Linked DNA regions of Phenylobacterium montanum. The protein of the gene in region 1 interacts with the protein of each later gene in a pairwise test. Links are inferred from orthologs where the notes say so. Each region holds a gene or a part of one and is shown in the gene's direction. Other genes may lie near its edges. The genes, in order: ftsZ and ftsA.

Region 1 (7,102 bases):
TTGGCCTGGGCCAGGCGCGCAGGGGCGTCGGCGGTCATCTGCCGGGTCCAGTCGTCGTGCTGCATATCGTAGGAGGCTTGGCGCAGCTTCTTCCCGCTCTCCCCGACCTGATCGGCCTGCCAGCCCAGGACGGCGTTGACGCGCAGGGCCGCGCCGTCGGCGCCGGGCAGGCTGGCGACCTTGGCCGGGTCAGCTTCGAGGGTCCGCACCAAGGCGTCGGCGGCTTCGGGCGTCGAGGTCGCGCGGCGCACCCCTTCGACGAAACCTGCGTCCTGCAGGGCCACCAGGGCGGCGTAGGCCACCGAGCCTTCGGCCAGCTGATCGGCCTGGTAGGCTTCCGAGGTGGCCATGGCCGCGGAGACGGCCCCGCCGTCGGCGAAGTGGTCGTCTATGGCGGCGGCGTGGGCGACGAAGGTGGCGTAGGCGCTGGCGGCCTCGATCACCTCGCGCGGCATGTGCGGGGCGGGGGCCGGGCGCGCCTGGGCGTCCAGGTATTCGGGGCCGGGCGCGTTGACGGCCTGTATCGCCGGCGGCGGCGCGTCATGGGGCGCGGGCGCAGGGACCGGAGCAGCATTCGGGGCTGGGTTCTGCGGGTAGGCCGCAGGCGCGTCCTGGGTCAGGCTGGGCGCCGGCTCGGGCGGCTGGGCTGCTTCTGACTGGGCGCAGGCGAGGCGGCCCGCGCCGCCGATCGCCAGAGCCAGGACCGAAGCGAAGGTGACGCGAACTACCGATTTCATGGGTGTCAGCTCCCTGCGAGCGGACTAAGCTATGCAGTATTCGATCGGTCGAATGCTGTACTGTCCGGACCGTTCATCATTATAGTTTTTAATATGTGTCAGGCAAAGATTGTTGCGAATGTTCGGCCTACACAAATAGATGATTGAACCGGTTCAGCGGTATTGGGGTATCCATCTCTTCTAGCATATTGCGCAGCGCGTTCTCGGCTCTCGATCTGAGGTTCAGTGGCCGGCCTGCGAAGCATAGGCGATAGGGACGGCATAGGACTGGGAGCGGTCGGCCAGCGCCGCTGTGCTGGCGATCCTGGCCGGCGCGCCGGCGCCTTCGCGCAGGCACTGGCTAGTCTCCTTCAGGGCGTGCTCGCCCATGCAGAAGATGTCTTCATAGTGCGGGCCGGCCACCGCCAGGCACTGGTGCAGGTTGAGCCGGGCCATCAGCATGCAGTCGGCCGGGCCGGCGCGAACGCGCAGCAGGCCAGCGTTCTCCAGCTCCGCGTGGTCGGCGCGGCCGAGGATGGCCAGGGCCGCGAGCGTCAGGGCACGCTGGACGACGGGGGTGTAGCCGGGCGGATCGCCGGCGGGGGCGCCGGCATAGGCGGGCGGCGCGGCCGCCACCTGGAACAGGTGGGCGACGTCGTCGGCGGTGGGCTTGACCGGCAGGTCGGCGAGCTGCTTGGCAAGGGCCAGGCGCGCGGCTCCATCCGGAACGGTCGCCCGCGACCAGGCTTGATGCTGGATGTCGTAGGCCGACTGCTTGACCCGGCGCCCGGTCTCGGCCAGCCGCTCGGCCTGGGCGATCAGGGCGGCGTTGATGCGCGAGGCGGCGGCGTCGGCGCCCTCGACGGCGGCCACCTGGCGCGGATCGGCCTCCAGGGCGCGGACGAGGGTTTCGGCCTGGGCCGGATCGGCGCCGGCGCGGCGGACACCCGCGACGAAGGATGGATCCTGCATGGCGATCAGGGCGGCGTAAGCTGTCGCGCCCTGGCCCAGCTGCTGCGGCTGCCACGTCTCGGAGGTGACCATGGCGGCGCGGATCGCCTCACCGTCGGCGAAGCGGGGTTCGATGGCGGCGGCGCGCTCGACGAACATCTGATAGGCGCTGGCCGCCTCGACCACCTCGCGCGGCAGGCGGGCGCCGCCGCCCTCCTGGGCCAAGGCCGCATCGGACTGGCCGATGAACAGGCCGGTCGCCAGCAGCGCCAAGATCAGTCGGGTCGTCCTGCGCATGGTCGCCACCCCTATGAACTTGCCCAGGACACGGCTGTCCGATTGCAAATTCAATAAATATCGAGCTTAAGGCCGCTTAACTATGTGGCATATAGCGCATCCGTGCAGCGCTATACCGTATTCATTCGGCCAGACGTTGTATTCGCCGCAATCCTGCAGGCCTTGGCGGTGCATGGCCCCATGGCGTACGCAGCGGCGCGACTCGAAGCCGGGGCGAAAGCGCCCAGGGACTTGGCCTTTCGTCCAGCGATTTTAACCATGCGCTAACAGATTCTTTCGCGCATTTCGCCGCAGGGCCAAGGTGACCTGCGGGCGGAAAACGCTAGCGAATCAACGATTTTTTCGGTCAGCCTGGTCGACGAGGTCCCGACTCACGGTATGGGTTTTAACCTTCGATTAACAACGTTGGGCGTTCGATCAACGTAACGATTGGTTAAGTCCCGGCGGGCGGGTCGCCGGTTCCTAGCCGACATGCTGACGAACGAAGCAGGGATAGCCATGGCCATTCATCTCTCGGCGCCGCGCCAAACCGAATTGAAGCCGCGCATTGTCGTCTTCGGCGTCGGCGGGGCCGGGGGCAACGCGGTCAACAACATGATCGAGGCCGGGCTCGAGGGGGTCGAGTTCGTCGTCGCCAACACCGACGCCCAGCAGCTGCAGTTCGCCAAGACCGAGCGGCGCATTCAGCTCGGGGTCACGGTGACGCAAGGGCTCGGCGCCGGCGCCCATCCCGAGATCGGCATGTCGGCCGCTGAGGAAAGCGGCTCGGAGATCGGCGAGCATCTCGACGGCGCGCACATGGTGTTCATCACCGCCGGCATGGGCGGGGGCACCGGCACCGGGGCGGCGCCGATCATCGCCAAGTGCGCCCGCGAGCGTGGCATACTGACGGTGGGCGTGGTGACCAAGCCCTTCACCTTCGAAGGCCGCCATCGGATGCGCCTGGCCGATGCGGGCATCGCCGAGCTGCAGCGCTATGTCGACACCCTGATCGTCATCCCGAACCAGAATCTGTTCCGCGTCGCCAACGAGCGCACCACCTTCGCCGAAGCCTTCGGCATGGCCGACCAGGTGCTGCATTCGGGCGTGCGCTCGATCACCGACCTGATGGTGCTGCCGGGCCTGATCAATCTCGACTTCGCCGACGTGCGTACGGTGATGACCGAGATGGGCAAGGCGATGATGGGCACCGGCGAGGCCGGCGGCGAGGACCGCGCCCTGATGGCCGCCCAGAACGCCATCGCCAATCCGCTGCTGGACGAGGTCTCGCTGAAGGGCGCCAAGGCGGTGCTGGTCAACGTGACCGGCGGCCTGGACATGACCTTGCTGGAAGTCGACGAGGCGGCCAACGCCATCTCGGACCAGGTGGATCCGGAAGCCAACATCATCTTCGGCGCCGCCTTCGATCCGGCCCTGGAAGGCAAGATCCGCGTGTCGGTGGTCGCCACTGGCATGGACGGCTCATCGATCTCGGCCATCGAACCCAAGGGCCGCACCACGGTCAGCACCGCGCCGCTGAACAGCCGCGAGCCCGCGCCCGCCCCGGCGCGGCAGCAGACCTATGTGCAGAGCGCTCAGCCGGCGCCGCGCACCCTGACGCCCTCGCCGCAGCCGGCCAGCTACGGCGATCCGCGCCGCGGCGCCTACGACGCCGCGCCGGCGGTGCAGCCGGCCCCTGTCGCGCAGGCCGCGCCGGAGCCGGAAATTCAAGCGCCAAGCTACGCTCAGGTCGATCTCTACGAAGACCAGGCCCCTGCGGCCGCCGCTCCGGCCGAGCCGGAACGTCCCGCGACTCGGAGCGAGCCCGAACGTCCCGCGGCCCGCGAAGTCGAGGACGCCCCCCTGTTCCCCGACCGCCCGATCGGCGGCGAGGAGCGGCATCACAGCAAGGGCGGCTGGCTCAGCCTGTTCGGCGGCCGTCGCCAGGCGGAACCGCCGCCGCCGCTGAGGGATTACCGCAACGATCCGTCCCCGGTGCTGCAGGCTCGCACCCAGGCCCAGGCGCAGCCGGTTCAGCCGCCGCTGGAGGATGAGCATCTGGACAATGGCGACGAGCTGGAGATCCCGTCGTTCCTGCGTCGACTCGCCAATTAATCAGCTGGAATCAGCGAGTTAGCTGGTTACAAAGCGAAACATCAGTTGTGTTGATGCGACGCGGCAGCGGCCTTAGGGCTTAGCTGTCGCGGTGCGTTTGGAGCGCCGGACTCGAGTAAGAGGGTTTCGGCCTTGGCGTCATCCGCGTTCTTCCAGCACACCCTCGCCGCCGCGGCCGTGTTCGCGGGGCCTGGCCTGCATACGGGCCAGTATGTGCGCGCGGCGGTCAAGCCGGCGCCGGTGAACGCGGGCCTGGTGTTCGTGCGCAGCGACGTGACCGATCGCGACAACCGTATCCCGGCCCGCGGCGAGGCCGTCAGCCAGACCCGGCTCGGCACCGTGGTCGCCAACGCCTCCGGCGTCAGCGTCTCCACCGTCGAGCACCTGATGGCGGCCCTGGCGGCCCTGGGCGTCGACAATGCGGTGATCGAGTTGGACGGCCCGGAAGTGCCGGTGATGGACGGTTCGGCCGAGCCGTTCGTGGACATGCTGGATCGCGCGGGCCTGCGCCAGCAGGGGGCGCCGCGCCGCTATATCGAGATCCTGGAGACGGTCGAGGTGGTCGACGGCGACCGCCGGGCGGCGCTGATGCCCGCTGACCGCTTCGAGATGAGCTTCGCCATCGACTTCGACACCGGCGCCATCGGCCGCCAGCAGGTCGAGTTCGTCATGGACGAGACCACCTTCCGCGACGAGATCGCCGACGCGCGCACCTTCGGCTTCGTGCACGAGGTCGAGGCGCTGAAGGCCGCCGGCCTGGCGCGCGGCGGGTCGATGGACAATGTGGTGGTGATCGAGGGCGACACCGTGCTGAACCCCGAGGGCCTGCGCCGCCCGGATGAGTTCGTGCGCCACAAGGCCCTGGACGCCCTGGGCGACCTCTATCTGGTCGGCGCCCCGATCATCGGCCGCTTCGAAGGCGAAAAGTCCGGCCACGAGATGAACAACGCCCTGGTCCGCGCCCTCCTGGCCCGCCCGAAGGCCTGGCGCGAGCGGCGGTATGCCGAGGTGCTGGCGGAGGCGGTTTGACTTAGATCGGCCAAGGCCGGTTCAGAACGAAAGCCGCCCCTTCAGGTCGTCGAAGGGGACCATGACGTGCTCGCGATAGGCGGGCCGGTCCTGTAGGCGGGCGTACCAGGCCGCCACGTTCGGCAGGTCGGGTCGCTCGATGTCCAATCCATAGTAGCGATAGAACATCGACCCGGCGGCGATATCGGCGAGGGTGAAGATGTCTCCGGCCACGAACGGGCGGCTGGTCAATTCGCTATCCAATAGTCCCATCAGGGTCCCGCAAGCGGCGAGGCTGCTACGGATGGCGGCGTGGTCACGCTGGGCCTCGGGGGTGCGGTAATAGCCCCAGAATATGCCGCCGACGAAGGTGGGCAGGAGCGCGGTCTGGGCCCATTCGATCCACTTGTCGACCTGGCTCTGGGCCTGGGGTGCGGCCGGCCAGAGGCGACCGTCGCCATAGCGGGCGGCCAGATAGCGCAGTATGGCGTGGGATTCCCAGACTACGAGATCGTCGTCCTCGATCACCGGCACGCGGCCGTGCGGGTTCAGGCGACGGAAAGCCGGCTCGTCCAAGCGGCCGAACGGGCCTCCGGCGGGCTCATGACGATAGTCGAGGCCGAGCTCGCCCACGAGCCAGAGCACCTTCTGCACATTGCTTGAATTGCGCCGGCCCCAAACCGTCAGCATGGGCTTCTCCTGGGCGATATCACCTGCGATCCTAGCCTGCGCTAGGCGGCCCGGGAAAGATCTGTGACCGCTTGGCCGATGGCCCGCCAACCCGCCGCTGGAGCCGTGAACAGGAGAACGCGATGCCGATCACCGGACAGTGCCGTTGCGGGCAGGTGAGGTTCGAGGTTTCGGCCAAGCCGCTCCTGACCATGGCCTGCCATTGCAGGGGCTGCCAGCAGATGACCGCCAGCGCCTTTTCGCTGAGCGCAGCGATCCCCACCGAGGGGTTTCGCGTGACCAGCGGCGAGCCGGTGATCGGGGGGCTGCATGGGCCGGCGCGGCACTATTTCTGCGGCTATTGCATGAGCTGGATGTTCACCCGGCCCGACGGGATGGATTTCTTCGTCAATGTCCGTTCGACCTTGCTCGATGAGCGGGTGTGGGATGCGCCGTTCATCGAGGTCTATACCGACGAGAAGCTCCCGTGGGCCTCGACGCCGGCCCGGCACAGCTATCCGACCTTCCCGCCCCAGGAGGCCTATGGCGCGCTGATCGCCGAGTTCGCTGCTCAGGCGGGGTAGGGCGCGCCTACCGCCCCTCCACCACCAAAAGCTGGCTGCCGCCGCTGGCGAGCAGGCGGCCGTCTTCCGACCAGATGCGGGCGCCGCCGTGGATCAGGCCGGCCTTGGAGGCGGGGGCGTAGCTGTCGACGAACAGCCAGTCGGCCTTGCCCGGACGGTCGTGGAACCAGACGGTCAGGTCCAGGCTGGGGGCGATGAAGGGCAGGGGGCGCTGGACCTGGCTGCGGTGATAGGTCGGCCAGGGCAGGGTGTCGATCAGGAGCACCATGCGGGCGTGATCGAGGAAGGCGTCGTCCGTCGGGGCGAAGTCGTTGATCCGGTACCAGCTTTCGCTGACGGCGCCGCGCGGGTCGACCTCGCCCTCCTTGAGGAACTTCACCGGCCGGCCCTGGATGTGGTTCCAGAACGGGTGCGGGACGTGGTCCGGCGGCATGTAGTGCTCGAACGGCGGCAGGGCGTGTGGCGGCGGGACCGTCGGGCGGGGCAGGTCCAGGTGCTCCGGCCCTGCATCCTTGCCGGTGGTCCATACCTGGGCCTGAAGCGACGTGCGGCCGTTCTGGACCAGGCGGACGTTGACACAGGCGGCGGTGCGGCCGGGCTTGACCAGTTCGACGACCACTTCGATCTCGGCCGTCTTCGGTGAGGAGAGGTATTGGCCGGCATAGCTCACCGGCCGGTGGCCCGCCGGCGCCACGGTTCCGGCGGCGCGCAAGGCGATGGCGGACAGGTAGCCGCCGTTCGGGCCCCAGATCTCCCAGTCGGGCTGCAGCTGCGCGGTCAGAC
Region 2 (7,167 bases), 3.5 Mb from region 1 along the record:
TCGAGGGCCTGCAGGCCCTGGGCGCGCCGATCATGACCTATTACCAGGACGCCAGCCGTTATTTCGACACCCACCACTCGGCCAACGATGTGATCGAGCGGGTCGACCGCAAGAGCCTGGACCAGAACGTCGCCGCCTGGGCCGCCCTGATCTACACCGTGGCCGAGAGCGACGTGGATTTCAGGAAGGGCGGGAAGTAGGCCTGCCGCTCAATACGGCGTCCCATCCACGTGCGTCTCGCCGGTTTCCGGCGACCAGAGCAGGTCGATATCGGGATAGTGGACCAGCGAGCGCTCCGGCAGGCTGACCCCGATCAGGATGCAGTCGCGGTCGCTCTCGTTGATCAGGTAGTGGCCGTTCCCGTCGTTCTTGGGAAACGTGGCCACGTCGCCGGCCTTCATTGGACGGCGCCCATGGTCGTCGATCAGCACCGCCTCGCCGGACAGCACCGCAACCAGTTCGTCCTCGCCCTCGTGCCAGTGGCGCTGCGAGGACCAGCAGCCGGGCGGCAGCACCACATGGATGGCGACGAAGTCTGTCAGGCCCCCCGCGGCGCCGACGTCGCGCGCGGTCCGCCGGGCCAGGGGCTGGTCGTAGGGCGCGGGATAGCTGCAGCCCAGCGCAGGCTCTATGGCGTCGAGGTCGATCTTGGGCATGGGCGGCTCGTCTTCGGCGGGTGAAGTCCGAAGATGGGAAGCCGCCCGGGAAAGTCGAGCGTCAGGTCGCCGAGGCCGGAACCGGAGCCGCCGCCGGCGCCGGGCGACGGCCGGTGCGGCGATATTCGACCTCGGCCAGCACGGCCAGGTGGATGGCTTCGCGCAGGATCGGGGTCATGGCGTCCTTGGCCGCCGAGCGGGCCTCGGGGAAGGAGTCGATCGACATGGCGTCCAGCCAGCCGTCGAACTGCGCGGTGCAGGATTCGCCAATCCTCTGCTCCAGCCGCTTGTCGTCGCGGCCACGGTAAAGCTGGGCCGCCTGAGCGAAGATGCAGCTGTGATAGGCTTCCTTGGCCGCGTCGATCTTGGCCTGCAGCTGCGCCTGGCTCGTTTCGTCGCTCGCCGGCATCAGCAACGTCGCCACGGCTGCACTGATCAAGAACATCTGCTTCTCCTTCGCGTGCAGTAATTTGACGCGCCAATTGGTGAACGACTCATTTCCTCTATAGATGAACAGCCAAAATCGACTGGTGTCGATGTGACAGCCGGACGCGCATGGCCGGGGGCTCAACAGCGCCTGCGGATCGGGCTACAAGCGCGCGAGATGCCGGAGCAGAGATCAATGAGCGGACGCCTCGCGGGCCAACACGTCGCCGTGCTGATGGGCGGGCTGTCGCCCGAGCGCGACGTCTCGCTGGTGACCGGGGCCGCCTGCGCCGACGCGTTGGAGCGTTCGGGCGCGCGGGTCAGCCGCATCGACGCCGGCCGTGACCTGGCCCAGGTGCTGACGGCGCTGAAGCCGGACGTGGTGTTCAACGCCCTGCACGGCGCCTGGGGCGAGGACGGCTGCGTGCAGGGTGTGCTGGAGACCCTGGGCCTGCCCTATAGCCACAGCGGCGTGCTGGCCTCGGCCCTGGCCATGGACAAGGCCAAGGCCAAGGCGGTGCTGGCCGCGGCGGGCGTCGCCGTCCCCGGCGGCGGCCTGTTCAACCGCCACGAGATCGCCCGCGAACACGTCATGGCCCCGCCCTATGTGGTCAAGCCCAACGCCCAGGGCTCCTCGGTCGGGGTGCTGCTGGTGTTCGAGGGCGCCAACGGCCCGCCGCAGGACGTGGTGGCGCCCAGCTGGGCCTATGGCGAAGAGGTGATGGTCGAGCCCTATGTGCCCGGCAAGGAGCTGTCGGTGGCGGTGATGGATGGCAAGGCGATAACCGTTACCGATATTTTGCCGCGCACCGGCTTCTACGACTATGACGCCAAGTACGGCGAAGGCGGCTCAATGCATGTGGTTCCGGCGAAATTACCGCCTGGAATCAATGAGAAAGCCATGAGGATGGCCGAGGCGGCGCACGCCGCGCTTGGTTGCCGAGGGGTTACCAGATCGGACCTTCGTTATGACGATGTTAACGACGTTCTGGTCCTCTTGGAGGTCAACACCCAGCCCGGCATGACGCCCACGTCGCTCGTTCCCGAACAGGCGGCTCATGTCGGAATCGGGTTCGACGCGTTGGTTTGTTGGATCGTGGAGGACGCGTATGGCCGTGACGGTGAGGGGAGGCGCGCCTAGCAGCCCGCCCAAGCCCCGATCCAAGGCCCCGGGCGGCGGCCCGGCGCGCGGCTCTGCGCCCGCAAAGCCGCAGCCCAGGGCCAAGGGCAAGCCGCCCAAGGGCCCCTCCAGAGCCTACACGCCCGCCAAGCTGGGCGCGGTGCGCGGCGTCGGCCTGCCGCCGCACATCGCCCTCGGCGTCGCGGTGCTGGCGGTGCTGATCGCCCTGGCCGGCGCCCTGGTCGCCGAGCGCCGCGGCCAGCCCTCGGCCGCCGCAGGAACCAGCCCCTTCGACCGCATGACCGCCGCCATCGGCCTGAAGGTGGCCAAGGTCGAGATCGAGGGCGCGCCGCAGATGGCGGAAGACTCGATCAAGGCCGCGGCCCAGGTCGAGGCCGGCCAGCCGATCCTGGGCCTCGATCTCGCCGCGCTGCGCGCGCGGGTGGAGAAGGTCGGCTGGGTCAAGCAGGCGCGGATCGTACGCCTCCTGCCCGACACCATCGTCATCGCCGTGATCCCGCGCACCACCCTGGCCGTCTGGCAGCACCAGGGCCACACCCTGGTGATCGACAGCGAGGGCCACACCATCCCTGAGGCCGATCCGGCGCGTTTCCCGCAACTGCCGCTGGTGGTGGGCGAGGGCGCCAATGACGCTGCGGCTCAGATCCTGCCGCTGGTGGCCTCGCGGCCACGCCTGACCCAGCGCCTGGACGCCCTGGTGCGCGTCGATGGGCGCCGCTGGGACCTGAGGATGAACGACGGCGGGCTGATCCAGCTGCCGCCGACCGGAGAGGACGCGGCGCTGATCCAGCTGGACCAGCTGGACCAGAAGTCGCGGATACTGGAGCTGGGCTTTGCGCGGATCGACCTGCGTGATCCCGAGATGGTCACGGTGCGGCCGAAGGACGCCGCACCCGGACAGGCAGGGACCGCTGGTACTTGAGATATTTGGGGGTTCGACGGAATGTCGCGGCTTGAGGACCGGCGTGAAGCCCGGGAAGGATTGAAGGTTTTGGCGGGTCGGCAGCCCTTGGTCGCCGCGCTCGATCTGGGCGCCTCGAAGGTCACCTGCTTCATCATGAAGCCGGGCGGGGTGAACCGCGAGGCGCGCACCCTGCAGACCGTGGGCGTGGGCCACGTGCAGTCGCGCGGCGTGCGCGGCGGCTCGATCGTCAACATGGACGAGGCGGCCGACGCCATCGCGCTGGCGGTGGAGCGGGCCGAGCAGGTCGCCGGCGCCAGCATCCAGGGCGTGACCGTGGCCACCGCCGGCGGCCAGCTGGCCAGCCACCGTGTCTCGGCCCAGGTCAGCCTGGGCGCCCGGCCGATCGTCGACGCCGACCTGTCCAAGGCCATCGGCCAGGCCCTGTCGCAGGTGCGCCTGCCGGGCCGGCGGCCGGTCCACCTATTGCCCATCGCCTGGTCGGTGGACGGCCAGCGCGGGGTGCGCGATCCCCGTTCCATGTTCGGCCGCCAGCTTGGCCTCGAACTCCTAGTGGTCTCGATTAGCGAGACCGTGTTCCAGACCCTCGGCTATTGTGTCGAGCGCGCGCACCTGGAGTTCCAGGGCGCGGTGGCCTCGCCCTTCGTCTCGGCCCTGGCGGCGCTGGAAGACGACGAGATGGACCTGGGCTGCATCTGTGTCGACATGGGCGGCGGCTCGACCTCGGTGGCGGTGTTCGCCAACGGCTCGCTGATCCATGTGGACAGCCTGGCGGTGGGCGGGGCGCACGTCACCGCCGACATCGCCCGCGGCCTGTCCACCTCCATCGCCGGCGCCGAGCGGATCAAGACTCTGCACGGCTCGGCCATCGCCTCGGCCAACGAGGACCGCGAGATGATCGAGGCCCCGCCGCGCGGCGACGATCCGGGCGCAGGGCCGGTGATCGCCCCGCGCTCGATGCTCAAGGGCATCATCGCGCCGCGGGTCGAGGAGACCCTGGAGTTGCTGCGCGAGCGGCTGAAGGCTTCGGGTGCGCCGCTGGACCCTGGCGCCGGCCTTGTGCTGACCGGGGGCGCCAGCCAGCTGGCCGGGGTGCGCGAAGTGGCTGTGCGGGTGTTCGACCGGCCGGTGCGCCTGGGCCGTCCACGCCGCCTGCCGCACCTGGCCGACGCCGCTTCCGGCCCGGCCTTCTGCGCCGCCGCCGGCATCCTGCAGCGCGCTGCCTTCGGCCCGCGCGAAGTGGTCTCGCTGCGCACTCTGGCGGGGGGCGGCAAGGCCCAGCAGCCGGCCAAGACCGAGAGTGGCAATCCCCTGTCGCGCGCAGCCCAGTGGCTGAAGGACAACCTCTAAAGGCGGCGCCCGCGCATTTTTTCCGCGCCGCAAACCTGTCCCAATGCGATGAAAAGGTCGGCTTGATACTGATTCGGAGACTCCGATGGACCGCCGACTGCTGATCACGTCCAGCCTCGCCTATCTCGGCGCCAGCGCCGTAGCCCGGGCCCAGGAGCTGCAGCCTCCCGCCCGCAACGAGCCGCCGGCCCAGGACGTGCCGCCTCCGCCCCCGGTGGCGAAGGCCCAGGAAGTTCCGTCCGAAGCGCCGCCGGCCCAGGCCGCGCCGCCGCCCGCCCCGCCGCCTGAGCGCGACGACGCCGGCGCCATGCCGCCGCCCCGCCAGGGGCTGACGCCCAACTACAAGGCCGAGACCTATTCCAAGGACGAGATCGTCAACCAGGTCTCGGACTTCTTCGGTGTGGCGGCCGAGGCCGCCGCCTCGGTGGTCGAGCGCATCTTCCGCGACAACGGTCGCCCCACCGGTTACATCGCCGGCGAGGAAGGCTCGGGCGCGTTCTTCGTCGGCCTGCGCTACGGCAAGGGCCGCCTCTACATGAAGCACCAGCCCGAGGCAGAGGTGTTCTGGCAGGGGCCATCGATCGGCTGGGACTGGGGCGGCAACGGCAGCCGGGTGTTCACCCTCTGCTACAATCTTCAGTACCCGGACATGATCTATCGCCGCTTCCCCGGCGTGGACGGCAGCGCCTATCTGATCGGCGGCCTGGGGGTGAACTACCAGCGCGCCGAGGACATCACCCTGGCCCCCATCCGCGCCGGCGTCGGCCTGCGCCTGGGCGCCAATATCGGCTACCTGGCCTATACCCGCAAACAGCACCTCTTGCCGCTGTAGGCGCGGTCGCGGCTCAGTTGTCGAATTCGACCGTGTAGGTCAGGGTCGTCTCGCTCCGCGCCGCCAATGCGATGCGCCAGGCCGGCGCGCCGTCCCGGATGTCGTGTGACAGGGATTCGGCGACGATCGTCAGGCCCTCGGCCTGAGGCTGACGGACTTCGGTGATGACCGCATCGGCGCGGTGATTGAACAGGCTGACGGCGATCTCGGCGCGTAGCCGGCGATGATCGGTTCCCCATCCCAGCTGCTTCGCGCTCACGATTTCCTGGCGCACCACGACCTCTGGCGACTGGGCCAGGTTCAGTTCGAACGGTTCGTTCACGGGCACGTCGCGCATGCCGGCCTGACCCAGGAACAGCTCATGTCCCGGCGCGCCCGGCTCGGCCTGGCGGAAGGAGACCAGACCCGCCGGCAGGGCCTCGCCCAGCCCGTCGGCCGCCTTGTTCTTCAGGCGAAGGACCAGGCGGGTGGGAATGGTCTGGTCTGGCGGCGGCGCTTCGCCATTGTCGCCGATCTCCACGTCATAGCGATAGACAGGATCGAAGCCGACCTTGGCCTGGTGCAGGAACTGGACCTGCTTGACCTGATGGGCGGCCACAGTGGTCGGCTCGACCAGGCTGTAGAGCTTGTAGTCGCCGAGATCGGTCTGAACGGTGCGCTTCTGGGCGGTGACGACGACCTCCTCGCGCATGCCAGGGGGCGCCGGCATGGGAGCCATCAGCGCCATCGGCGGCGGGGGTGGTGGCGCCGGAATCTCTGGCCTCGGCACGCCATGGTGGCTGGTCCCCATGGGCCAGCAGCCGGTCTTAAGGTGCTGCGGCGCGGCCGTCGGCAGGTCTGCCGGAACCCGGGCCAGGCGGCCGGCGACCACGGCGGTCGGCGCGTCGGCGAAGCTGGCGGCGCTGTGGTTGGCCAGGGTGATCCAGCCGGTCAGGTCCAGGCTCTTGCCGTCGGGGCTGATGCGGGCGACGTAGTCCGCCGCCCAGTCTATCCGCACGCTGAGATAGCTCACCCGCACCTGGTAGCGGCCAGCGGCGGGCGTGTCGGTGACCACCGACAGCGTCGGGCGGCTGGCCAGGCCCTTGGGCAGGCTGTCGAACACCAGCTTCTCAGGCCCGCCGCTGCAGCGCAGGGCCTCGACCCCGGCCGCGGTCTGCAGCACCACCCCGTCCGGGCCGGCGCGCACGGTGGCCGCCTCGCTGGTTTCCCGCCCGGTCTTGCGGTCGGTGCGGACGATGTGGACCGGCTGGTCGGTCAGGTGGGCGATCAGCGAGCCGGGGCTCAAGAGGTCGTAGTCGAAATTGCGCTCGGCCAGGCTGCCCGGCAGGCCCTCGACCGCGGCGCTCTCGGGGATGATCCCGTCGGCCACGCCCTCGAAGCTCAGGCGCGTGCGGCCGGCGGGCAGGTCGACCGTACGGGTCTCGGTGACCAGGGCGAGGCCGTGAGCGGAATCCGGGTCTTCACGGGCCAGGTCGGCGCCGCGGGCGGGGCGGTCGCGATAGACCACCACCTCGACCTTTTCGGGCGCGGCCGAGATCGTGTCCGCCCGCGCCAAGACCGGCAGAGCCAACGCGACCGCAAAGATCAGTTGGGTGAGCCTTCCGCCCACGGGGCTACCAGCCGGTCTCGACGTCGAAGGTCAGGGTGGTCTGGCCGTTGGCGGGTACGGGGATCGACCAGCCCAGGGTGTGGGCGTCGATGCGGCGGCTCTGCAGGCTCTCCTTCAGCACCTTGCCGTCGCGCCACAGGCCGCCCTGGCGCAGCTCGACGGTCACCGGCTCGCGGCGCGCATTGCGGGCGACATAGGTCATGGAATAGCGCGTGCGCGTCTTGCTGATCT

The links.
Region 2: the proteins of ftsZ (region 1) and ftsA interact in binary tests that used the Bacillus subtilis proteins (3 or more experiments, as listed by UniProt). The link is inferred for Phenylobacterium montanum from one-to-one orthologs.

Annotation. Positions count from the first base shown.
Region 1 is NZ_CP073078.1:1,090,018-1,097,119, reverse strand. Bases 1,911-4,760 are described here. They hold ftsZ (cell division protein FtsZ), read left to right. Parts: upstream 1,911-2,462; coding sequence 2,463-4,058; downstream 4,059-4,760. Other genes in these bases: lpxC (UDP-3-O-acyl-N-acetylglucosamine deacetylase), read left to right, coding at 4,191-4,760; KCG34_RS04995 (hypothetical protein), read right to left, coding at 1,911-1,964. Also shown: KCG34_RS05000 (hypothetical protein), read right to left, coding at 1-737; more of KCG34_RS04995, read right to left, coding at 960-1,910; more of lpxC, read left to right, coding at 4,761-5,087; KCG34_RS04980 (glutathione S-transferase family protein), read right to left, coding at 5,109-5,756; KCG34_RS04975 (GFA family protein), read left to right, coding at 5,879-6,319; KCG34_RS04970 (acyl-CoA thioesterase), read right to left, coding at 6,327-7,102. UniProt on the Bacillus subtilis protein: Essential cell division protein that forms a contractile ring structure (Z ring) at the future cell division site. The regulation of the ring assembly controls the timing and the location of cell division.
Region 2 is NZ_CP073078.1:4,571,044-4,578,210, forward strand. The notes cover bases 2,416-5,330. They hold ftsA (cell division protein FtsA), read left to right. Parts: upstream 2,416-3,166; coding sequence 3,167-4,495; downstream 4,496-5,330. Other genes in these bases: KCG34_RS20840 (cell division protein FtsQ/DivIB), read left to right, coding at 2,416-3,145; KCG34_RS20850 (DUF1134 domain-containing protein), read left to right, coding at 4,581-5,327. Outside these bases: KCG34_RS20820 (M28 family peptidase), read left to right, coding at 1-200; KCG34_RS20825 (cupin domain-containing protein), read right to left, coding at 210-656; KCG34_RS20830 (hypothetical protein), read right to left, coding at 718-1,101; KCG34_RS20835 (D-alanine--D-alanine ligase), read left to right, coding at 1,279-2,223; more of KCG34_RS20840, read left to right, coding at 2,192-2,415; KCG34_RS20855 (DUF4139 domain-containing protein), read right to left, coding at 5,341-6,936; KCG34_RS20860 (DUF4139 domain-containing protein), read right to left, coding at 6,941-7,167. UniProt on the Bacillus subtilis protein: Cell division protein that is required for the assembly of the Z ring. May serve as a membrane anchor for the Z ring. Binds and hydrolyzes ATP. Also involved in sporulation.